Regions from separate parts of the Streptomyces sp. NPDC059897 genome, predicted to be linked through region 1. Evidence: predicted binding sites of a transcription regulator. Region 1 holds the regulator's gene; the other holds the start of a gene.
What was found. The regulator HrcA, encoded in region 1, represses chaperone genes, less so after heat shock. The targets are predictions, from matches to a motif close to TTNGCACTCNGNNNNNCNGAGTGCNAA.
Positions count from the first base shown of each region.

Region 1 (11,105 bases):
TGTCCCAGCGGAGCAGGTAGCCGTTGTGGTTGCGCTGCCGGGTCGGCACCTGGCTCGCGGTGCCGAGCACGACGAATTCACGGACGGACATGAGGAATCGACTATCCGGGGGGCCACTGCAGGCCACGGCCGCCGAGGACGTGGGCGTGCGCGTGGAAGACGGTCTGGCCCGCGCCGCTGCCGGTGTTGAACACGATCCGGTAGCTGTCCAGCTTCTCGTCCTTGGCGACCTCGCCGGCCTCGCGCAGCACGTCGGCGGCGATGGCCGGTTCGGCGGCGGCGAGCGAGGCGGCGTCGGGGTGGTGGACGCGCGGGATGACCAGGACGTGGGTGGGGGCCTGGGGGTTGATGTCCCGGAACGCGACGGTGGACTCCGTCTCGCGGACCAGGGTGGCGGGGACGTCCCCGTTGGCGATCTTGCAGAAGAGGCAGTCATCCATGCCCGCATCGTATCGATCAGCTGAGCCTGATCTATAGAGCCCCTGCGGCGATTGAGCAGCGGGGTCCGGGGCAGAGCCCCGAGAGCGCAACCACTACTCCGCCGAAGCCCGCGGCAGCGCAGGCGCAGCCTTCGCCGGGTTCTCCGCCAGCGCCGCCAGCGCGATGCGGATCGCCTCGTCCAACTGCGGGTCACGGTCGGCCGCCGCGTCCTGCGGGGTGAGGACCACCTCCACGTCCGGATCCACCCCGTGGTTCTCCAGGCCCCAGCCGTAACCCTCCATCCAGGTCGCGTACTTGGGCTGCGTGACCAGCGTCCCGTCCACCAGCCGGTACCGGCTGTCGATGCCGATGACCCCGCCCCACGTACGTACGCCCACCACGGGCCCGATACCGAGCGCCTTGATCGCCGCGTTCACGATGTCGCCGTCCGAGCCGGAGAACTCGTTGGCCACGGCGACGACGGGCCCGCGCGGCGCGTCCATCGGATACGTGAAGGGGCGGCTGCCGCGCGGCAGGTCCCAGCCCACGACGCGGCGCGCCAGCTTCTCCACGACGAGCTGCGACGTGTGCCCGCCCCGGTTCTCCCGGACGTCCACGACGAGGCCCTCCCGCGCGACCTCCACGCTCAGGTCCCGGTGGATCTGGGCCCAGCCCGGCGCCTGCATGTCGGGGACGTGGAGGTAGCCGAGCCGCCCCTGCGACTGCTCGTGGACGTACGCCCGCCGGTCCGCGACCCACGCGTGGTAGCGCAGCGGTTCCTCGTCGTCGAGCGGCACGACGACCACATGGCGCGGGTCGCCGCCCCCGGCCGGCGAGACCGTCAGCTCGACCGGCTTGTCGGCCGTGCCGACCAGCAGCGGCGCGGGCCCTGTCACCGGGTCGACGGGCCGCCCGCCCACCGCCACGATCGTGTCCCCCGCGCGCACCGCGACGCCGGGCGCGGCGAGCGGGGAGCGGGCGCGCGGGTCGGAGGTCTCGGACGGCAGCACCCGGTCGACGACCCAACCGCCGTCCGCGTGCCGGGAGATGTCGGCGCCGAGCAGCCCCTGGCGGCGCGCGGCGGAGCCCCGCCCGCCCCTCGGCGTCACATACGCGTGCGAGGTCCCCAGCTCCCCCTGCACCTCCCACAGCAGGTCGACCAGGTCGTCGTGCGTGGCGACCCGGTCGAGCACCGGCCGGTACCGTTCGAGGACCCCGTCCCAGTCGACGCCGTTCATGTCGGCGCGCCAGAAGTTGTCCCGCATGAGGCGCCCCGCCTCCGCGTACATCTGCCGCCACTCGGCCGCCGGGTCGACGCTCTGGCTGACCCTGGAGAGGTCGACGGTGATGTTGGTGTCGCTGTCGTCGTCGTGGGCCGGGCGCCGGTCGCTGGGGACCACCTTCAGGACCTCGCCCGTCCACAGCAGGACCCGCTTGCCGTCGCCGCTGACCTCGAAGTGGTCGGCGTCGGAGCCGATCTCCTCGATGCGCTGCTGGACCAGGTCGTAGCGTTCCAGGCGGGTCTTGGGCTCCGGCGCGTCGAGCCCGGCGCGGGAGTCGCCGAGCACGCCGCGCACCGGGTGCCGCAGCCACAGCACGCCGTCCTTGGCCGTCCGCAGCCGGGAGTAGCGCGCCGCCTCCACCGGGAACGGCACGATGCGGTCGAGCAGCCCCTCCAGGTCGACGCGGGTCGCGGGCGCGCCCTCGCTGTCGGGCGTCTCGTCCTTGTCGGGGGCATCGAAGGGGCGGCCGTGGCGCTGCGGCCCGAACGGCGACGGGGTCGTCGCGGCGAGCGTGATCAGGTGCGGCCGTGAGCCGCTGAGGAACGCGAGGTCGAAGGCGTGCTCGTCGTAGACCGGGTCGAAGGAGCGCGCCGACAGGAAGGCCAGGTGCTTGCCGTCGAGCGTGAACGCGGGCGCGTAGTCCCGGAACCGCAGCGGGGTCGCCTCGCTGACGGAGAGGTCGGTGGTGTTGGCGAGCTTGAGCTGGCGCAGGTCGTGCGGTCCCGGGTGCGACCAGGCGAGCCACGCGGAGTCCGGGGAGAACGCGAGGCCGTTCGCGTTCCCGTCCTCGCTGCGGTCCACTTCCCGTACGTCGCCGCTGTCCCGCTCGACGAGCAGCACCCGGCCGTCGTGGGAGGCGACGGCGACCCGGCCGCCGTCGGGCGCCACCGTCAGGGCGAGCACCCGGCCGAGCCGCCCGGCGCCGAGCCTGCGCGGGGTGGCGCCGGGCGCGGCGCCGGTGGCGGGCGCGAACTCCAGGGCGTCGTCGCCCTCGGCGTCCGTCACCCACACGACGTGTTCCTCGCCGTCGACGCGGAAGGTGTGCGGGAGCCGGGCGCGTACGCCCGGTTCGGCGGCCAGCGCCCGGGCAGGTCCTGCGCGGTGGGTCACCCAGTGCACGGCTCCGCGCACGTTGACGGCGCTGCCGCGGCCGGTGTGGTCGGGGGACGCGGCGCCGAACCAGTTCGCGGCGTCGACGGGCCGCGGTTGCAGGTCGACGCGCTGGCCACCGAGGCCGATGTCGAGGCGGCGCGGCTCCACGCCCTCGTCGAGGCCTTCGACGAGCCACAGTTCACCGGCGCTCGCGTAGACGACCCGCTCGCCGTCGGTGGCGGCGTGCCGCGCGTAGAAGCCGTCCACGGCGCTGTGCCGCCGCAGGTCGGAGCCGTCGGGGAGGGACGAGTAGAGCGCGCCGACGCCCTCGTGGTCGGACAGGAACGCGACGCGCTCCCCCACCCACATCGGGCACTCGATGTTCCCGTCGAGCTCGGCGTGCAGCCGCCCGAACTCGCCTTCGCCGCTCCGGTCGACCCACAGCTTGCCCGCGGTGCCGCCCCGGTACCGCTTCCACCAGGCGGCCTCCCGGCCCATCGGCGCGGACAGCAGCAGCACGTGGGACTGCGGCCCGAACGCGACGCCGCCCACGGGCCCGTACGGCAGCGTCTCGGCCGGTCCGCCGTCGAGCGGCACGGCCCGCGCCCAGCTGCGGCGCAGCGAGGCCTGGCCGTACGCGGAGGTGGCGAGCACCCGCCCGTCGGGGGTCCAGCCGCGGACGTTCGTCGTCCAACTCCCCCAGTGCGTCAGGCGTTTGGCGGGGCCGCCGGCCAGCGGGGCGATGTGCACCTCCGGCGCTCCGTCGCGGCGCGAGGTCCAGGCGACCGTCTCGCCGTCCGAGGAGAGCCGGGGGTGTGCGACGGGCATGTTGTCGGCGCTGACCCGCCAGGCGCGGCCGCCGTCGAGGGGCGCCGCCCACACGTCGTCCTCGGCGGTGAAGACCACCAACTCGCCTTGCAGGTGCGGGAACCGGAGGTACGCAGGAGTCGTCACCCGGCCCAGCCTAAATTTGGCCGCGTGCCACGTCAGCCCGTCTGATCACTTGTTGCGGAAAGTCGGCGTCACTTGCCCTCGAAGGTGGGCGGCGGCCCGGTGACCGTGACGGTCTCGGTGACCGTGCTGGTGGAGCCGGGCTGCGGCTCCTGCGGCTGCGGATCCTGCGACGGCGCCGGCTGCTGCCACTCCCGCGGGGCCGAAGTGCCGCCGGTCGCCGCGCAGTTGCCGAGGACGGCGTAGCTGAACCACACCTTGTCGTCGATGCGGGCGACGGTCTTCCCGCGTACGCACTTTCCGGAGACGACCCCGTAGATCCACCCCTCCACGGTGATGTCCTTGCCGTCCTTGGTCTTCCCCCGGCAGTCGACCTTCACCTCGCTGGGCGCCGACTCCCCGGAGGGCGTGGGCCCGCTGTACACGGCCGTACAGCTCAGCCAGGCGACCTTGCCGCGCTGCCGGTTCAGCTCATCGGTGGCCTGCTGGTCGGTGGTGACCGCGACCGCGGACGGGTTGAGGTCGCCCTCGATCGGCTGGCACGCGACGCCCGTGGCGACCACGGCAGCGACGAGGACCAGCCCGCCGAACCCCTTCGATCCCCGCATGCACGGCAGAATGCCAGCGGACGTACAGCGTCGGTAGTGCGGTTGCGGCCACGATCGGGACAACTTCCGGGCGGGTGTCTACCCCCAGCGTCCCGTGCGTCCCAGCAGCAACGCCACCGCCGCCGTTCCGGCCGTCGAGGTGCGCAGGACGCTGCGCCCCAGCCGCATCGGAAGCGCCCCGGCCTCCTCGAACACCGCCAGCTCCTCGGGCGATACGCCGCCCTCGGGGCCGACGACGAGCACGATCTCGCCGCTGTCCGGAAGTGCGGCCGAAGCCAGCGCCCCGCTCGGGGCGTCCCGGTCCTCGTGCAGCACCGCCGCGAAGTCCGCCCCGGCGAGCAGCGCCGCGACCTCCTTCGTCGTCGCGGCCTCCCCGACGACCGGAAAGCGCACCCGCCGCGACTGCTTCCCGGCCTCGCGCGCGGTGTTGCGCCACTTGCCGAGCGCCTTGAGCCCGCGGTCGCCGCGCCACTGCGTGATGCACCGGGACGCGGCCCACGGCACGATCGCGTCGACGCCCGTCTCGGTCATGGTCTCCACGGCGACCTCGCCCCGGTCGCCCTTCGGCAGCGCTTGTACGACGGTGATCCGGGGCCGCTCCTCGGCCTCGACGTGCACGGGGCCCGCCTCGACCGCGAGCCGGTCCTTGCCCTCGCTGCCGGTGACGACGGCCTCGCACCAGGAGCCGAGCCCGTCGGTGAGGGTCACGGTCTCGCCGGCCCGCAGCCGCTTCACGGAGACGGCGTGCCGCCCCTCGGGCCCGTCGAGCACATACGGGCGGTCGCCGGGGACGGCCCCCTCGACGACGAACACGGGAGCGGTCATCAGGCGGCACCCCGCTGCGTCAGAGCGGCCCTGGCGGCATCGAGTTCGGCGGCGAGGACCTCCACGAGCTGCCCGGCGGGAAGCTCCCGCGCGAGCCGGTGCCCCTGCCCCGCCCACAGCGCCATGCCCTGCGGGTCACCGGCCTTGGCGGCGGCCTTGCGCAGCGGCGACGTCATGTGGTGGACCTGCGGGTACGCGGCGGGGGCGTACGGGCCGTGCTCGCGCATGAACCGGTTGACGAGGCCGCGCGCGGGACGCCCGGAGAAGGCCCGCGTCAGCTCGGTCCGGTGGAACAGCGGGTTGGTCATGGCCTGCTTGTGCGGCTCCGGCGCACCGGACTCCGGGGTGACCAGGAACGCGGTGCCGAGCTGCGCGAGGTCGGCACCGGCCGCGAGCACCGCGGCGATCTGCGCGCCGCGCATGATCCCGCCTGCGGCGATGATCGGCAGCTGCACGGCCTCGCGGACCTGCGCGATCAGCGAGAGGAGACCGATACCGCTGCCGTCGGCCTCCGGGTTGTCCCGGTGCGTGCCCTGGTGCCCGCCGGCCTCGATGCCCTGTACGCAGACCAGGTCGGCGGCGGCCTCCTGCGCGGCCTGCGCCTCCTCCACCGTCGTGACGGTGACGCCGACCTTCGTGCCGACGCGCTGCAGGGCCTGGACGACCGCGCGCCGGGGGCAGCCGAAGGTGAAGGTGACGAGCGGGACGGGGTCGTCGACGAGGATCGCCAGCTTGGCGTCGTAGCCGTCGTCGCTGCAGCTGTCGGTCTCGCCGAGCGGGGTGCGGTACCAGGTGGCCTCGCCGGCCAGCTGGTTGCGGTAGACCTCGACGGTGGCCGGGTCCGCGTGCTCGGTCTGCGGCATGAAGAGGTTCACGCCGAACGGGCGGCCGGTGAGCGCCCGCACCTGTTTGATCTCCTGGTACATCCCGTCGGCCGTTTTGTACCCGGCGGCGAGGAACCCGAGCCCTCCGGCCTCGGCCACGGCGGCGACCAGGGCGGGTTGCGAAGCGCCGCCCGCCATGGGGGCCTGCACGATCGGAAGGGGGCAGAGATCGGTCAGTGCGGAGGACATGCCCGCATCGTGCCACGTCCCCTCCGGGGCGCCGAATCGACCGGGCCCCCGTCCCCCCACGCCTCGGGGCTCCGCCCCGGACCCCGCGCCTCAATCGCCGGCGGGGCTTGATTTGGTCGACCATCTCAAGCCCCTGCGGCGATTGAGCAGCGGGGTCCGGGGCGGAGCCCCGAGGCCGTAACGCCGGTGCGGCGTACACGGGTGGCTCAACGGCCGTTGAACGCGTCCTTCAGACGGGAGAACAGGCCCTGCTGGCCCGGCTGGAACTGCCCCGTGGGCCGCTCCTCGCCGCGCAGCTTCGCCAGCTCCCGCAGCACCCGCTCCTGCTCCGGGTCCAGCTTCTGCGGCGTCATGACCTCGACGTGCACGATGAGGTCACCGCGGCCGCCGCCCCGCAGATGCGTGACACCGCGCCCGTGCAGCGGAACCGACTGGCCGGACTGGGTGCCGGGCCGGATGTCGATCTCCTCCGTGCCGTCGAGCGTCTCCAGCGGCACCTTCGTGCCGAGGGCCGCCGCCGTCATCGGGATGGTGACCGTGCAGTGCAGGTCGTCGCCGCGCCGCTGGAAGGTCGGGTGCGGCAGCTCGTGGATCTCCACGTACAGGTCACCGGCGGGGCCGCCGCCGGGGCCGACCTCGCCCTCGCCCGCGAGCTGGATCCGCGTGCCGTTGTCCACACCGGCCGGGATCTTCACCGTGAGCGTGCGACGCGACCGGATGCGGCCGTCACCGGCACACTCCGGGCACGGCGTCGGGACGACCGTCCCGAAGCCCTGGCACTGCGGGCACGGCCGCGAGGTCATGACCTGGCCGAGGAAGGACCGCGTCACCTGCGAGACCTCACCGCGACCGCGACACATGTCGCAGGTCTGCGCCGAGGTGCCGGGCGCCGCGCCCTCACCGCTGCAGGTCGTGCAGACCACAGCCGTGTCGACCTGGATGTCCTTGGTGGTGCCGAAGGCCGCCTCGTCCAGCTCGACCTCGAGCCGGATCATGGCGTCCTGACCACGGCGCGTGCGGGACCGGGGTCCCCGCTGCGACGCCGTGCCGAAGAAGGCATCCATGATGTCCGAGAAGTTCCCGAACCCGCCGGCGCCGAAGCCACCGGCCCCGCCGCCTCCGCCGGCCTGCGACAGGGGGTCGCCCCCGAGGTCGTAGACCTGCTTCTTCTGCGGGTCGGAGAGCACCTCGTAGGCGGCGTTGATCTCCTTGAAGCGCTCCTGAGTCTTCGGGTCCGGATTCACATCCGGGTGAAGCTCACGCGCCAGCCTTCGGAAGGCCTTCTTGATTTCGTCCTGGGAAGCGTCGCGGCGCACGCCGAGTACGGCGTAGTAGTCCGTGGCCACTTACGACTCCGCCAGGATCTGTCCGACGTAACGTGCCACTGCGCGTACTGCTCCCATCGTTCCCGGGTAATCCATGCGGGTCGGGCCGACCACGCCGAGCTTGGCCACTGCCTCGCCGCCCGAACCGTAGCCGACCGACACGACGGACGTGGAGTTGAGTCCCTCATGGGCGTTCTCATGACCGATCCGTACGGCCATGCCCGAATCTCCCAGCTCGCCAAGGAGCTTGAGGAGCACGACCTGCTCCTCCAAGGCTTCCAGAACGGGCCGGATGGTGAGGGGAAAATCATGTCCGAAGCGAGTGAGATTGGCGGTACCGCCGATCATCAGCCGCTCCTCGGTCTCCTCGACGAGTGTCTCCAGAAGAGTGGAGAGCACCGTGGAGACCGTGCCCCGGTCCTCCTGCTCGAAGGCTTCGGGCAGGTCCTGCACCAGCTGCGGCACATCGGCGAACCTGCGGCCCGCGACACGGCTGTTCAGCCGGGCCCGCAGATCCGCGAGGGACGTCTCACCGAAGGGTGCCGGGCAGTCGATCATCCGCTGCTCCACGCGCCCGGTGTCCGTGATCAGTACGAGCATCAGACGGGCGGGCGCGAGCGAGAGCAGCTCGACATGGCGCACGGTGGACCGGGTCAGGGACGGGTACTGGACGATCGCCACCTGCCGCGTGAGCTGCGCGAGCAGCCGCACGGTGCGGCCGACGACGTCGTCGAGATCGACGGCGCCGTCCAGGAAATTCTGGATGGCGCGCCGCTCGGGCGCGGCCATCGGCTTCACGGCGGTGAGCTTGTCGACGAACAGGCGGTAGCCCTTGTCGGTGGGGATGCGCCCGGCACTGGTGTGCGGCTGGGCGATGAACCCCTCGTCCTCCAGGGCCGCCATGTCGTTGCGCACGGTCGCCGGCGAGACCCCGAGCTTGTGCCGCTCGGTGAGCGCCTTGGAGCCGACGGGCTCCTCGGTGCCGACGTAGTCCTGGACGATGGCGCGCAGCACTTCGAGCCTGCGTTCATTGAGCATCGGCGCACACCTCCAGAAACAGCCGTTGCGTTCGTTGCCTGCGATCTTCCTGCTTTGGCACTCCCTGTGGGCGAGTGCCAATCGTCCCCGGCTCAGTGTACGGCCGGTGGGTACGGGCCCGGCAAGGGCGCTAGCGTCGAGGTATGGAGTTCGCGCAACGTATCGATTGGGCCTCGCCGGGCTGGGAGGGGCTCGCGCCGAATGTGGGGCGGGTGCGGCTGCCCGGCTGGGACTGCACGACCGGCCTCGTGGTCGGTGAAGACGCGGCGCTCTTGATCGACACCGGATCCTCACTGCGTGAAGGCGCCCGGCTGCGCGCCGACGCCCGCGCGCTCCTCGGGGCACACGGGAGAGTGACGCATGTCGCTCTGACCCATCCGCATTTCGACCACGTCCTCGGCACGGCCGCGTTCGCGGGGGTCGAGGTGTACGGGGCGGTGGGCATCGACGCCCTCTTCGCGCGCGGCGCCGAGGGGCTGCGCGCCGACGCCGTGCGCCACGGGGTGCCCCCGGAGGAGGCGGCCGAGGCGGTCGACATCCTCGTCACCCCGCCGCACCGGGTGTGCGGGGAGTGGACGCTCGACCTGGGCGGCGGTGTGACGGTGCTGCTGGCGAACATCGGCCCGGCGCACAGCGGCCACGATCTGGCGGTGCTCGTCCCCGGCGGGCCCGGCGGCCCGGAGGTCGTCTTCTGCGGCGACCTGGTGGAGGAGTCGGGCGAACCGCAGGCGGGCCGGGACGCGGCGCCGGGCCACTGGCCCGCGGCGCTCGACCGGCTCCTCGACCTCGGCGGCGAGGACGCGGTGTACGTGCCGGGGCACGGTTCGGTGGTGAATGCGGAGTTCGTCCGCGCGCAACGCGCCACATTGGCGACGCGTTTCGGCGTGTCGTAGGCGCGACCTGCGCGTCTCTCTTATCGTCTGCCGGATGCGCCAGTACACCTCTGACCTGACTCCCCCGTGGAAGCGGAACAAGCCGGCCCCCGAGGTGCCTGCCGAACCCGACCTCGTCGTCGAGGAGGTCACCACGGGCTTCTGCGGAGCGGTGATCCGAGTCGAGAAGACGGCGCAGGGGCCGACGGTCACCCTTGAGGACCGCTTCGGCAAGCTCCGGGTGTTCCCGATGGAGCCGCGCGGCTTCATGATCGACGGCAAGGTCGTCACCCTCGTACGTCCCTCGGCGCCGGCCCCGACCGGGCCGGCCCGCAGCGCGTCCGGTTCGGTGGCGGTGCCCGGCGCCCGCGCCCGGGTGGCCCGCGCGGGCCGCATCTACGTGGAGGGCAAGCACGACGCCGAGCTCATCGAGCGGGTCTGGGGCCACGACCTGCGCATCGAGGGCGTGGCGGTGGAGTTCCTGGAGGGCGTCGACGACCTGCCGGCGGTCGTCTCCGAGTTCGGCCCGGGCCCGGACGCGCGGCTCGGGGTGCTGGTGGACCACCTGGTGCCGGGCTCGAAGGAGTGGCGGATCGCCCAGTCGGTGACGAGCGAGCACGCGCTGGTCGTGGGCCACCCGTACATCGACATCTGGGAGGCGGTGAAGCCCGCCTCCGTGGGCATCGAGGCGTGGCCCCGGGTGCCGCGCGGGCAGGACTGGAAGACGGGGGTGTGCCGGGCGCTCGGGTGGCGGGTGGCGAACACGGGGGAGGCGTGGCAGCACATCCTGTCGCGGGTCCACTCCTACAAGGACCTGGAACCGGAACTCCTCGGCCGCGTGGAGGAACTGATCGACTTCGTGACGGCCCCGGAGTAACGCACCACGGCACCGGGGTTGCGCCCTGGGGCTCCGCCCCGGACCCCGCGCCTCAATCGCCGGCGGGGCTGATTTGCCGCACCGGCGTTGCGCCCTCGGTGCTCCGCCCCGGACCCCGCTGCTCAACCGCCGCAGGGGCTTGATTTACCTGCCCGCACCGCCCCGTTCCCCCGCCCAATTTCCCACCCACACGCCCCCTCCGGGGGCGTCGGCCGCACGGGGCGCCGGGTGCCGCCCCGCCTAGCAATCCGCCGCCCACCACGGCTCCCCACCCGTGACGGCCGGGTGCCGCCCCGCCTTGGGCAATCTGCCGCCTTGGGCGGCAGGGTGGGCAAGGCGGCGCACGGTGCCGCGCAACAAGGACGACGGGCCTCGCCACGGCACCGTGCCGCAACAAAGACGACGGCCCGAGGTCAGTCGACCAGGTCGCGGACCACCGCATCCGCCAGCAGGCGCCCCCGCAGCGTCAGGACCGCGCGGCCCGCGGCGAACGGGTCCGCCTCCAGGAGCCCGTCCCGCAGCGCGCCCCGCGCCGCCGCCAGGCCGTCCGGCCGAAGCAGGGACAAGGGGCAGCCCTCACGGAGCCGCAGCTCAAGGAGGATCCGCTCGACCCGGCGGTCCTCGTCGGCCAGGATCTCCCGCCCGGCCCCGGGCGACCGCCCACCCGCCAGCGCCGCCGCGTACGCACCAGGATGCTTCACGTTCCACCACCGCACCCCGCCCACGTGCGAGTGCGCCCCG
Region 1 is NZ_JBHWKQ010000005.1:273,707-284,811, forward strand. It holds gene ACFV9W_RS08820 (ribonuclease Z) at 1-91, opposite strand, end outside; gene ACFV9W_RS08825 (histidine triad nucleotide-binding protein) at 102-440, opposite strand; gene ACFV9W_RS08830 (PDZ domain-containing protein) at 534-3,749, opposite strand; gene ACFV9W_RS08835 (hypothetical protein) at 3,818-4,354, opposite strand; gene ACFV9W_RS08840 (16S rRNA (uracil(1498)-N(3))-methyltransferase) at 4,433-5,179, opposite strand; gene ACFV9W_RS08845 (nitronate monooxygenase) at 5,179-6,252, opposite strand; gene dnaJ (molecular chaperone DnaJ) at 6,459-7,598, opposite strand; gene hrcA (heat-inducible transcriptional repressor HrcA) at 7,599-8,615, opposite strand; gene ACFV9W_RS08860 (MBL fold metallo-hydrolase) at 8,759-9,508, shown strand; gene ACFV9W_RS08865 (DUF3097 domain-containing protein) at 9,543-10,364, shown strand; gene hemW (radical SAM family heme chaperone HemW) at 10,778-11,105, opposite strand, start outside.

Region 2 (11,105 bases), on a different contig from region 1:
CAGCGCAGCCACGGCCGTTCGGGGCGCGGCGCCGAGCAGGTCGAGGACGGGGTGCCGGTCTCCATCGACCGGCTCGGCGGCGACCTGTCGGCCGTCGTCGAAGCGGCCGCGCCCGAGGGGCCGCTCGTCCTCGTCGGCCACTCCATGGGCGGCATGACCGTGATGGCGTTCGCCGACCGGTGTCCCGAGCTGATCCGCGACCGGGTCGTGGGCGTCGCCCTCGTCGGTACGTCGTCGGGGAAGCTCGGCGAGGTCAACTACGGGCTCCCGGTGGCCGGGGTGAACGCGGTGCGGCGGGTGCTGCCCGGCGTCCTGAAGGCGCTGGGGCAGCGTGCCGACCTGGTGGAGAAGGGGCGCCGCGCGACGGCCGACCTGTTCGCCGGGATCATCAAGCGGTACTCGTTCGCCTCGCGGGACGTCGACCCGGCGGTCGCCCGGTTCGCGGAGCGGATGATCGAGGGGACGCCGATCGACGTGGTCGCGGAGTTCTACCCGGCGTTCGAGGACCACGACAAGGCGGACGCCCTGGCGTGCTTCGCGGACCTGCCCGCGCTCGTCCTCGCCGGGGAGCACGACCTGGTCACGCCGAGCGACCACAGCGAGGCGATCGCGGCGCTGCTGCCGGACGCCGAGTACGTGCTCGTGCCGGACGCCGGGCACCTCGTGATGCTGGAGCACCCCGAGGTCGTCACCGACCGCCTCGCGGACCTTTTGGTGCGTGCGGGAGCCGTGCCGACAGCCGCTACCGTGGGGATTTATGGAGACACCGGCAACACCGCACAGCCCGGCGGCTGAGCCCGCCACCCCGCTCAGCACGGTCAGCGTCACCGTCAACTCCCCTGACGAGATGCGGGAGTTGGGGCTCGCCCTGGCCAAACAGCTGCGCCCCGGCGACCTCGTCATGCTCACCGGCGAGCTGGGCGCGGGCAAGACGACGCTGACCCGCGGGCTCGGTGCGGGCCTGGGCGTGCGCGGCGCGGTGACCTCGCCGACCTTCGTGATCGCCCGGGTGCATCCGCCGCTCGGCGAGGGCCCGGCCCTGGTGCACGTCGACGCGTACCGGCTCGGGGGCGGGCTCGACGAGATGGAGGACCTCGACCTCGACGTGTCCCTGCCGGACTCCGTGGTGGTCGTGGAATGGGGCGACGGCAAGGTCGAGGAGCTGTCCGAGGACCGACTGCACGTGATCATCGACCGGGCCACGGGCGACACCACCGACGAGGTGCGGGTCGTGACGCTCAACGGCATCGGCGAGCGGTGGACCGAGGCGGACCTGGGGTCGCTCGCGGGCTGACCCCCGTGTCCCGCCCGTATCCCGGACGCATCCCGACAACGCGTCGGCAAATTCTTGCGCGGCGCGGCTCCGGCGTGTTCACATGGAGGCCGGTGCTGGTTAGGTCTACCTAACCACGTCCCCTCGACCGCCGCCGGGAGGCATCATGTCGACTTCGGAACGTGAAGGTGCGCGCGCAGTGTCGATGCGGGATCTTTTGGCATCGTGTGCGGCGGCGCGGGCGGTGTCGGTCCCGCCGGCCCCGCGCGGGCGTCCGGCCCAGCCGAGCAGCGAGCCGCCGCGGCGCGAGTGGCGCCCGTCGGCACATCCGTGAGCGGCGCCGCAGGCGCTACTTGACGACGACGACCTTCGCGCCGATCGTCGCGAACTGCCACATGGCGTTGGCGTCCTCGCGGGACTCGCGGATGCCGCCGGTCTGCTTGCCCGGGTCGGGGGCGGCCGTCGAACCGTCGACCGCCGCGCTGAAGCCGATCGCCACGCCGTTCGTGTTCGCGAAGCGGACCACGTGCTCGATCGGCACGCCGTCCGTGCCGGTGACGGAGCCGGATCGGGAGGTCACCGAGTACGAGCCGGGCGCCGGGTCCACCGTGCCGGGCGTCACCCGGAACGTCGACTTTGTCTTGTTGCCCGCGCCGACCAGCCACACCCGGTCGCCGCCCAGCGCGTACACGACACGCTCGCCCTTGCCGGAGCCCGCGGGCAGCGCCTTCGGGTCCGTCTTCTTCTTGGGTGTCTTCGACGCCGAGGCGGAGGGCGAGGAGCCCTCCTTCTTCTCGGCGAGGTCGGAGGGCGCGCTCGCCGACGCCTGGTAGGCGAGGAAGCCGACCACGACGAGTGATCCCGCCGTGAGCGCGGTCACGAATCCGGTGCTGCTCCGTGCCACCAGGTGCCTGCCTCTCAAGTACGAACCTCAGGGTGACGGTAGCAGTCGAGGCCCCGCGGCCCGGCCTTGCGGGAAGTACGGACGTGTCCGCCTTCAGGTGGTCGTAGGCTGTTCGCGTGCTGTTGCTCGCTCTGGATACCGCCACCCCCGCCGTCACCGTCGCCCTGCACGACGGGACCTCCGTCGTAGCCGAGTCGAGTCAGGTGGACGCCCGCAGACACGGCGAACTGCTCCTGCCCGCCGTCGACCGGGTGCTCACCGAGGCCGGACTGCGGCTCGACGCCGTCACCGGAATCGTCGTGGGCGTGGGCCCGGGGCCGTACACGGGGCTGCGTGTCGGCCTGATGACCGCCGACACGTTCGGCCTCGCGCTCGGCGTGCCGGTGCACGGCGTCTGCACGCTGGACGGGCTCGCGTACGAGGCCCGGGACGTCGAGGGCCCCTTCGTCGTCGCCACCGACGCGCGGCGCAAGGAGGTGTACTGGGCGCGCTACGACAACGCGCGGACCCGGGTCACCGAGGCCGCCGTCGACCGGCCCGCCGACATCGCCCCGCTGGTGCAGGACCTGCCCGCCGTCGGCGCCGGCGCCCGGCTCTACCCGGACACCTTCCCGGACGCGCGCGGGCCCGAGAACGTGTCGGCCGCCGCGCTCGCCGCCCTCGCCGCGGAGAAGCTGGCCGCGGGCGAGGAGCTCCTCGAACCGCGCCCGCTCTACCTGCGCCGCCCCGACGCGCAGGTCCCCAAGAACTACAAGGTGGTCACCCCCAAGTGACAGCCCACCCGTCACCCGACCACCGCCCCTCAACGACACCGCTGCGCGGCGGCACCTCCCACTCGGTATCGCTGCGCGAGATGCGCTGGTGGGACATCGACCCCGTGCTCGCCCTGGAGAAGGAGCTCTTCCCGGACGACGCCTGGTCGCGCGGCATGTTCTGGTCCGAGCTCGCGCACGCCCGCGGGATCGGTTCCACGCGGCGCTACGTGGTCGCGTACGAGGGCGAGAGGCTCGTCGGGTACGGGGGCGTGGCCGCCTCCGGGGACCTCGCCGACATCCAGACCATCGCCGCCGCCCGCGACCAATGGGGCACCGGGCTCGGCGCCCGGCTGCTCACGGAACTCCTGCGGCACGCCACGGCCTTCGAGGTCGACCAGGTGATGCTCGAGGTGCGCGTCGACAACACGCGGGCGCAGAAGCTGTACGAGCGCTTCGGCTTCGAACCGATCGGCTTCCGGCGCGGCTACTACCAGCCGGGCAACATCGACGCGCTCGTCATGCGCTTCACCACCACGACCGTGAACGACACCGCGAACGACACTGTGAACGAAGAGAAGAACCATGGCTGACGAACCGCTCGTCCTCGGCATCGAGACCTCCTGCGACGAGACCGGCGTCGGCATCGTCCGCGGCACGACCCTGCTCGCCGACGCCGTCGCCTCCAGCGTCGACGAACACGCCCGTTTCGGCGGTGTCGTCCCCGAGGTCGCCTCCCGCGCGCACCTGGAGGCGATGGTCCCCACGATCCAGCGCGCCCTGAAGGACGCGGGCGTCACGGCGAAGGACCTCGACGGCATCTCCGTCACGGCCGGGCCCGGCCTCGCGGGTGCCCTGCTGGTCGGCGTTTCGGCTGCCAAGGCGTACGCGTACGCGCTCGACAAGCCGCTCTACGGCGTCAACCACCTCGCCTCGCACATCTGCGTCGACCAGCTGGAGCACGGCACGCTGCCGGAGCCGACGATGGCGCTGCTGGTCTCGGGCGGCCACTCCTCGCTCCTGCTGTCCACGGACATCACCTCGGACGTACGTCCCCTGGGCGCGACCATCGACGACGCGGCGGGCGAGGCCTTCGACAAGATCGCGCGGGTGCTGAACCTCGGCTTCCCGGGCGGCCCCGTCATCGACCGGTACGCGAAGGAGGGCGACCCGAACGCGATCTCCTTCCCGCGCGGACTGACCGGCCCGCGCGACCCGGCGTACGACTTCTCCTTCTCCGGCCTGAAGACCGCCGTGGCCCGGTGGATCGAGGCGAAGCGGGCGGCGGGGGAGGACGTGCCGGTGCGCGACGTGTCGGCGTCCTTCCAGGAGGCCGTCGTGGACGTCCTGACGCGCAAGGCCGTGCGGGCCTGCAAGGACCAGGGCGTCGACCACCTCATGATCGGCGGCGGCGTCGCGGCCAACTCGCGGCTGCGCGCCCTCGCCGAGGAGCGCTGCGAGAAGGCCGGGATCCGCCTTCGCGTGCCGCGCCCCAAGCTGTGCACGGACAACGGTGCGATGGTCGCCGCGCTCGGCGCGGAAATGGTGGCCCGCAACCGGACGCCGTCCTCCTGGGACCTCCCGGCGGACTCCTCGCTCCCGGTGACGGAACCGCACGTCCCGGGCCACGGGGAGCACCATCACGACCACGTCCACGAGGTCAGCAAGGAGAACCTGTACTCATGACGGTCGCGCTGATGTGGGAGGCCCGCGCCGTCGAGGGGCGCGGCGAGGAACTCCTCGCCTGGGCGAAGGCGCAGGTCCTGGCCCGGGAGCCGGAACGCCGCGAGACGTTCCGCGCGCCGCGGGACCGGGTCCTCGTCATCACGTGGTGGGACGCGGATTACGACGCGGCCGTCCCCGAACTCCCGGAACCGTCCGACGAGTTGGTGACCCGCACGGTCCACCGCTGGCGCTTCGAGTCCGCCTAGTCCTCCTTCTTGTACGTCAACAAGTAACGCCAGAACAGCAGCTGCCGCACCTCACTGCCGGGCAGGAGACGTGCGGCCTCCCGGCGGATCTCTGGGAGTCGCATCTCCGGCTGTCGTACCGGGGGCTTCGGTGACGGCTTCCGGCGCCCCGTGTGGCCGACGCCCCCGGAGGGGGTGGGTGGGTGGGAGATGGGCGGGGGCGCGGGGGCGTAGTGCCGGTGCAGTGAAGCAGGCCCGTGCGACGGGTGGGCAAATCAAGCCCCGCCGGCGATTGAGGCGCGGGGGCCGGGGCGGAGCCCCGTGGCGTCGGGCACGGGTTCCGGGGGCGGGCCCTGCCGAGGGCGCTGGCCGCGCCGGGCCGCCTTGCCCACCCTGCCGCCCAAGGCGAGGTACGTGCCCCGTGGCGTCAACCCGTGGCGGGGCCGCCGATGAGCATCGTGGGGGCGTCCGCGACGCGGGTCAGGAACACCGTCGCCGCCCGCTTTCCGAAGGGCTTCGGCATTGCCTTGCGTCGCAGTTCCTCCGGCTCGACCGCCGACCCCCGCTTCTTCACCGTCAGTACGCCGACCTCCCGCTCCCGTAGCAGCGCCTTCAACTTCTTCACATTGAAAGGGAGTTGGTCCGTGATCTCGTACGCGGCGGCGTACGGCGTGGGGTGCAGCTCGTCGGCCGTCACGTACGCGATCGTCTCGTCGACGAGCCCGCCGCCGACCTCCTCCGCGACCTCGGCGACCAGGTGCGCCCGGATGACCGCGCCATCGGGCTCGTACAAGTACCGCCCGACAGAACGCACTTCGGGATCGGGAAGCCCCCTGCCCACCAGCTCCCGCGGCCCCGGCAGCAGTGTCGCCCGCATCCGCCCGGGCGCGGTCCCGAACCAGAGCACGGCCTCCTTCACGTCGCCGCCGTCCGAGATCCACTCGGCGTCGGCCTCCGCCGGGATCGCCTCGTGCGGGATGCCCGGCGCGATCTTCAGCGCGGCGCGCGGCGCCTTGAGCGCGGCGGAGACGGCCCAGGAGAGGGGCGGTGAGTAGGCCTCGGGGTCGAAGATCCGCCCACGGCCGCCCCGCCGCGCCGGATCCACGAACACCGCGTCGTATGCGGCCGTGTCCACCTCGGTGACGTCCGCCTCGCGCACCTCGATCAGCTCCGCGAGCCCGAGCGCCTCCGCGTTCGCCCGCGCCACCGCGCACGTCAGCGGGTCCCGGTCGACCGCGAGAACGCGGATGCCCGCGCGGGCGAGCGCGATCGCGTCGCCGCCGATGCCGCAGCACAGGTCGGCCACGGAGCGCACGCCGAGCCGCGCGAAGGCGCCGGCCCGGTACGCCGCCACGCTCGTCCGCGTCGCCTGCTCCACCCCGTTCGGCGTGAAGAACATCCGCCCCGCGTCCTCGGCCCCGAACTTCGCCACCGCCCGCTGCCGCAGCCGCGCCTGGGCGAGCGCGGCGGAAACGAGCTCGGCCGGGTGCTCGCGGCGCAGTTTCGTGGCGAGGGCGAGCTCCTGGGCCGGATCGTGATCGCGGAGTTCGTCGAGCAGGGCCAGGCCCTCGGGGGACAGGAGGGCGGAGAAGTCGGCGGGCGAAGGGGAGGAGCTCACCCGGTCCATTGTGGGCCAGGCGGGCGACGGTGCGCGCCAGGCCGCGGTGTCGGCCCGGGAACGGGCCCGCGAGCTGCCAGGATCCGGCGCCATGCAACTAGTACGACAAAACGAAGAAACCGCCCGAAAGTTGGTCAGGAGGAGACGCGGAAGGAGATGCGGAAGGAGGCGCGGAAGCCCTGGCAGGGCCCTTGGCGTCCGCTTCCTCGGCGCGCTGCTCGCCGCCTCCGCCCTCGCCGCGGGCTGCTCCACCGGCGGCGACACCCGGCCGGCGGAACCGGCCCCCGGCCAGCAGGCGCACAACGGCCTCCAGGGCGCCCCCGCCCGCGCCCTCGACGCGTACGCGACGAAGCTGCGCGACCAGCGGGCCGCCCTCGTCGCGGCGAGCAAGCGCTGGGGCCTCGCCGACGTGCCGCTGACCGCGCCGCCCCCGCCCGCGAGGAAGCCGGTCATCGAGACACGCAAGGGCTTCGAGGTCGAGGGCCAGAAGAAGCTCGGCCTGCCGCCCGTGTTCACGACGATCCCGACCAAGGACAAGGTCGTCTTCCTCACCATCGACGACGGGGCCGAGAAGGACCCGCGGTTCCTGAAGATGATGAGCGAACTGCGCATCCCGTACACGGCCTTCCTGACCGACGCCGAGGTCAGGCCGCGGTACGGCTACTTCAAGCAGATGCAGGCCCGCGGCGTCACCCTCAACAACCACACGCTCCACCACCCGTTCCTGCCCGGCCTGTCGTACGCGCGGCAGAAGCAGGAGATCTGCGGGATGCAGGACGTCATCGAGAAGAAGTACGGCAAGCGGCCCACGGTCTTCCGCCCGCCGTTCGGCGACTACAACCGGGACACCCTGCGCGCCGCCAAGGCCTGCGGCATCGAGTACGCCCCGATCTGGAACGCCGAGGCGTTCGTGGACCGCATGGACTACCGCGAGTGGGACCGCAGCATCCACCCGGGCGACATCCTGCTCACGCACTTCAGGGGCCGCAAGGACTGGAAGGGCACGATGCCCGACATGATCCGCAACCTCATGAAGTACCTCACCGACAGGGGGTACGCGGTGGCGCGCCTGGAGGACTACCTGTGACACCGCGCGGGGTGTGGGCGCGGCTGTCCGGCTGCGCCCTGGCTGTCGTGCTGCTCGCCGGATGCGCGCGGGAGGCCGCCCCGCCCCCACGGCCCGCGCCGGGCGCCGGTGCGGCGGTCCCACCGGTCGTCTCCCGCGTCCCCACCCACGACAAGGTGGTCTTCCTCGCGTACGAGGACGAGGCCGGGCGGGGCTCCCGTCTCGCCGACCTGGTCCGGGACCGGCGCCTCCCGGTCTCGCTGTTCCTCGCGGGCCCCGGCGGGACCGGCCTCGGCGAACTGAGCGCACTGGGCGCCCGGGTGCAGAACCGCACCCTCACCCGGCCTCTGCTGCCGGGACTCGGTTACGTCGAGCAGCACGCCGAGATCTGCGGGCAGCGCGACCGCGTGCGGGCCCGCTTCGGGGCGGCGCCGCGACTGCTGCACCCGCCCCGGGGCGCGTACGACGGGAACACGCTCCAGGCGGCGGCCGAGTGCGGCGTCGACGCCATCGTCCTGTGGCGCGGTCCGGAGGACGGCCCGCTGCGGGCCGGGGACATCCTCCGGGCCCGGCCGGAGACGACCCCGCGCCTGCTGCGCCGCATCGAGGCCGAGGGGTACGAGGTGGCGGCCCTGGAGGACTACCTGTGAGCCGGAGCGAAGCCGAACCGGAGCGAAGATCTGGCGTCGATTAGCAGTCCGCTTGACCGAGTGCTAATCGCGGTCATAGTCTCGGCTCTGGCACTCACCAGTGGAGAGTGCCAACAGCGACGGGCAGGTCCGGCACCCGCGACGACGGATCCACCTGGTCGCCACCCCAGACTGTTAACCCCGTGAGATCTCCGAAGGGGGAGACCGGATCGTGACGACCTCCAGCTCCAAGGTTGCCATCAAGCCGCTCGAGGACCGCATTGTGGTCCAGCCGCTCGACGCCGAGCAGACCACGGCCTCTGGCCTGGTCATTCCGGACACCGCGAAGGAGAAGCCCCAGGAGGGCGCCGTCCTCGCCGTGGGTCCCGGCCGCTTCGAGAACGGCGAGCGCCTTCCGCTCGACGTCAAGGTCGGCGACGTCGTGCTGTACAGCAAGTACGGCGGCACCGAGGTGAAGTACAACGGCGACGAGTACCTCGTCCTCTCGGCTCGCGACGTGCTCGCGATCGTCGAGAAGTAATTCACCCGAGCTTTCCCAGCTTCACTGAAGCAGAATGCTTTGAACCGCGCCCCTGGCCCCCGCTGATATTGCCGGGTGCGAGGGGCGCGGTTCGCCTTTTTCGAGAGGACTGACTCAGCTCCATGGCGAAGATCCTGAAGTTCGACGAGGACGCCCGTCGCGCCCTCGAGCGCGGCGTCAACAAGCTTGCCGACACGGTCAAGGTGACGATCGGCCCCAAGGGCCGCAACGTCGTCATCGACAAGAAGTTCGGCGCCCCCACCATCACCAACGACGGCGTCACGATCGCCCGTGAGGTCGAGGTCGAGGACCCGTACGAGAACCTCGGCGCGCAGCTGGTGAAGGAGGTGGCGACCAAGACCAACGACATCGCGGGTGACGGTACGACCACCGCCACCGTGCTCGCCCAGGCCCTGGTCAAGGAAGGCCTGCGCAACGTTGCCGCCGGCGCCTCCCCGGCCGCCCTGAAGAAGGGCATCGACGCCGCGGTCAAGGCCGTGTCCGAGGACCTCCTCGCGACCGCCCGCCCGATCGACGAGAAGTCCGACATCGCCGCCGTCGCCGGTCTGTCCGCCCAGGACAACCAGGTCGGCGAGCTCATCGCCGAGGCGATGGACAAGGTCGGCAAGGACGGTGTCATCACCGTCGAGGAGTCCAACACCTTCGGCCTGGAGCTCGACTTCACCGAGGGCATGGCCTTCGACAAGGGCTACCTGTCCCCGTACTTCGTCACCGACCAGGAGCGTATGGAGGCCGTCCTCGACGACCCGTACATCCTGATCCACCAGGGCAAGATCGGCTCGATCCAGGACATGCTCCCGCTCCTGGAGAAGGTCATCCAGAACGGTGGCTCCAAGCCGCTCCTGATCATCGCCGAGGACGTCGAGGGCGAGGCCCTGTCGACCCTGGTCGTGAACAAGATCCGCGGCACGTTCAACGCCGTCGCGGTCAAGGCCCCCGGCTTCGGCGACCGCCGCAAGGCGATGCTGCAGGACATGGCCACCCTCACCGGTGCCACGGTCATCGCCGAGGAGGTCGGCCTCAAGCTCGACCAGGCCGGTCTCGAGGTGCTCGGCACCGCGCGCCGCGTGACCATCACCAAGGACGACACCACCATCGTCGACGGTGGCGGCAAGTCCGAGGACGTCCAGGGCCGCGTCGCGCAGATCAAGGCCGAGATCGAGAACACGGACTCGGACTGGGACCGCGAGAAGCTGCAGGAGCGCCTGGCCAAGCTGGCCGGCGGCGTCTGCGTCATCCGCGTCGGTGCCGCGACCGAGGTCGAGCTCAAGGAGAAGAAGCACCGTCTGGAGGACGCCATCTCCGCGACCCGCGCCGCGGTCGAGGAGGGCATCGTCTCCGGTGGTGGCTCCGCCCTGGTGCACGCCTCCAAGGTCCTCGACGACTCCCTCGGCAAGCAGGGCGACGAGGCCACCGGTGTCGCCGTGGTCCGCCGCGCCGTCGTCGAGCCGCTCCGCTGGATCGGCGAGAACGCCGGCCAGGAGGGCTACGTGATCGTCTCCAAGGTCAAGGACCTCGACAAGGGCAACGGCTACAACGCCGCGACCGGCGAGTACGTCGACCTGGTCAAGGCCGGCGTCATCGACCCGGTCAAGGTCACCCGCTCCGCCCTGGAGAACGCCGCCTCCATCGCCTCCCTGCTGCTCACGACCGAGACCCTGGTCGTCGAGAAGCCGGCTGAGGAGGAGCCCGAGGCCGGTGGCCACGGGCACGGCCACGCCCACTGAGGCACGCCGCTCCGGCTGACGCAGACCGAGGCCCGGACCCCGTATCGCACGGGGCCGGGCCTCGGCCGTTTCCGTATCTCTGTCTCTTCTCTATCTCTCCGCCCCGTGGCGAAGGGGCAACTCCCTTACTGGGGGCCGTACTTGCGGCCCGTCCGCGAGGTGATCCCGCCGAGCAGGGAGCGCGGCGCCACCTTCACGACACCCATCAGCGCCTTGTACCGCGGATCCGGGATCGACAGCGACTTGCCGCGCGCGAGATCCGCCAGCGCCGCCGCCACCAGCTTGTCCGCGTCGAGCCACATCCACTTCGGGATGTTCCCCGTGCCCATTCCGGCGCGCTCGTGGAACTCCGTACGCACGAATCCCGGGCACAGCGCCATCAGCCGGACCCCGCTGCCCGCGAGGTCCTTCGCCGCGCCCTGCGTGAACTGCACGACCCACGCCTTCGACGCGCCGTAGGTGCCGCGGGGCACGAAGGCCGCCACGGACGCCACGTTCACGACGCCGCCGCGGCCGCGCTCGCGCATCGCCCCCGCGGCCGCCGACGTCAGCCGCAGCACCGCCTCGCAGTGCACCTTCAGCATCGTCAGCTCGTCGGCCATCGGGACTTCCAGGTACTGGCCCTTGTTGCCGAACCCGGCGTTGTTCACGAGCAGATCGACCG
Region 2 is NZ_JBHWKQ010000003.1:265,901-277,005, forward strand. It holds gene ACFV9W_RS05760 (alpha/beta fold hydrolase) at 1-795, shown strand, start outside; gene tsaE (tRNA (adenosine(37)-N6)-threonylcarbamoyltransferase complex ATPase subunit type 1 TsaE) at 758-1,294, shown strand; gene ACFV9W_RS05770 (hypothetical protein) at 1,623-2,177, opposite strand; gene tsaB (tRNA (adenosine(37)-N6)-threonylcarbamoyltransferase complex dimerization subunit type 1 TsaB) at 2,294-2,950, shown strand; gene rimI (ribosomal protein S18-alanine N-acetyltransferase) at 3,031-3,522, shown strand; gene tsaD (tRNA (adenosine(37)-N6)-threonylcarbamoyltransferase complex transferase subunit TsaD) at 3,515-4,615, shown strand; gene ACFV9W_RS05790 (hypothetical protein) at 4,612-4,860, shown strand; gene ACFV9W_RS05795 (methyltransferase domain-containing protein) at 5,267-6,466, opposite strand; gene ACFV9W_RS05800 (polysaccharide deacetylase family protein) at 6,549-7,544, shown strand; gene ACFV9W_RS05805 (polysaccharide deacetylase family protein) at 7,541-8,173, shown strand; gene groES (co-chaperone GroES) at 8,385-8,693, shown strand; gene groL (chaperonin GroEL) at 8,816-10,441, shown strand; gene ACFV9W_RS05820 (SDR family NAD(P)-dependent oxidoreductase) at 10,567-11,105, opposite strand, start outside.
Region 2: a site for HrcA is predicted at 8,214-8,240, ahead of groES (co-chaperone GroES). Genes of this name have one in related genera too.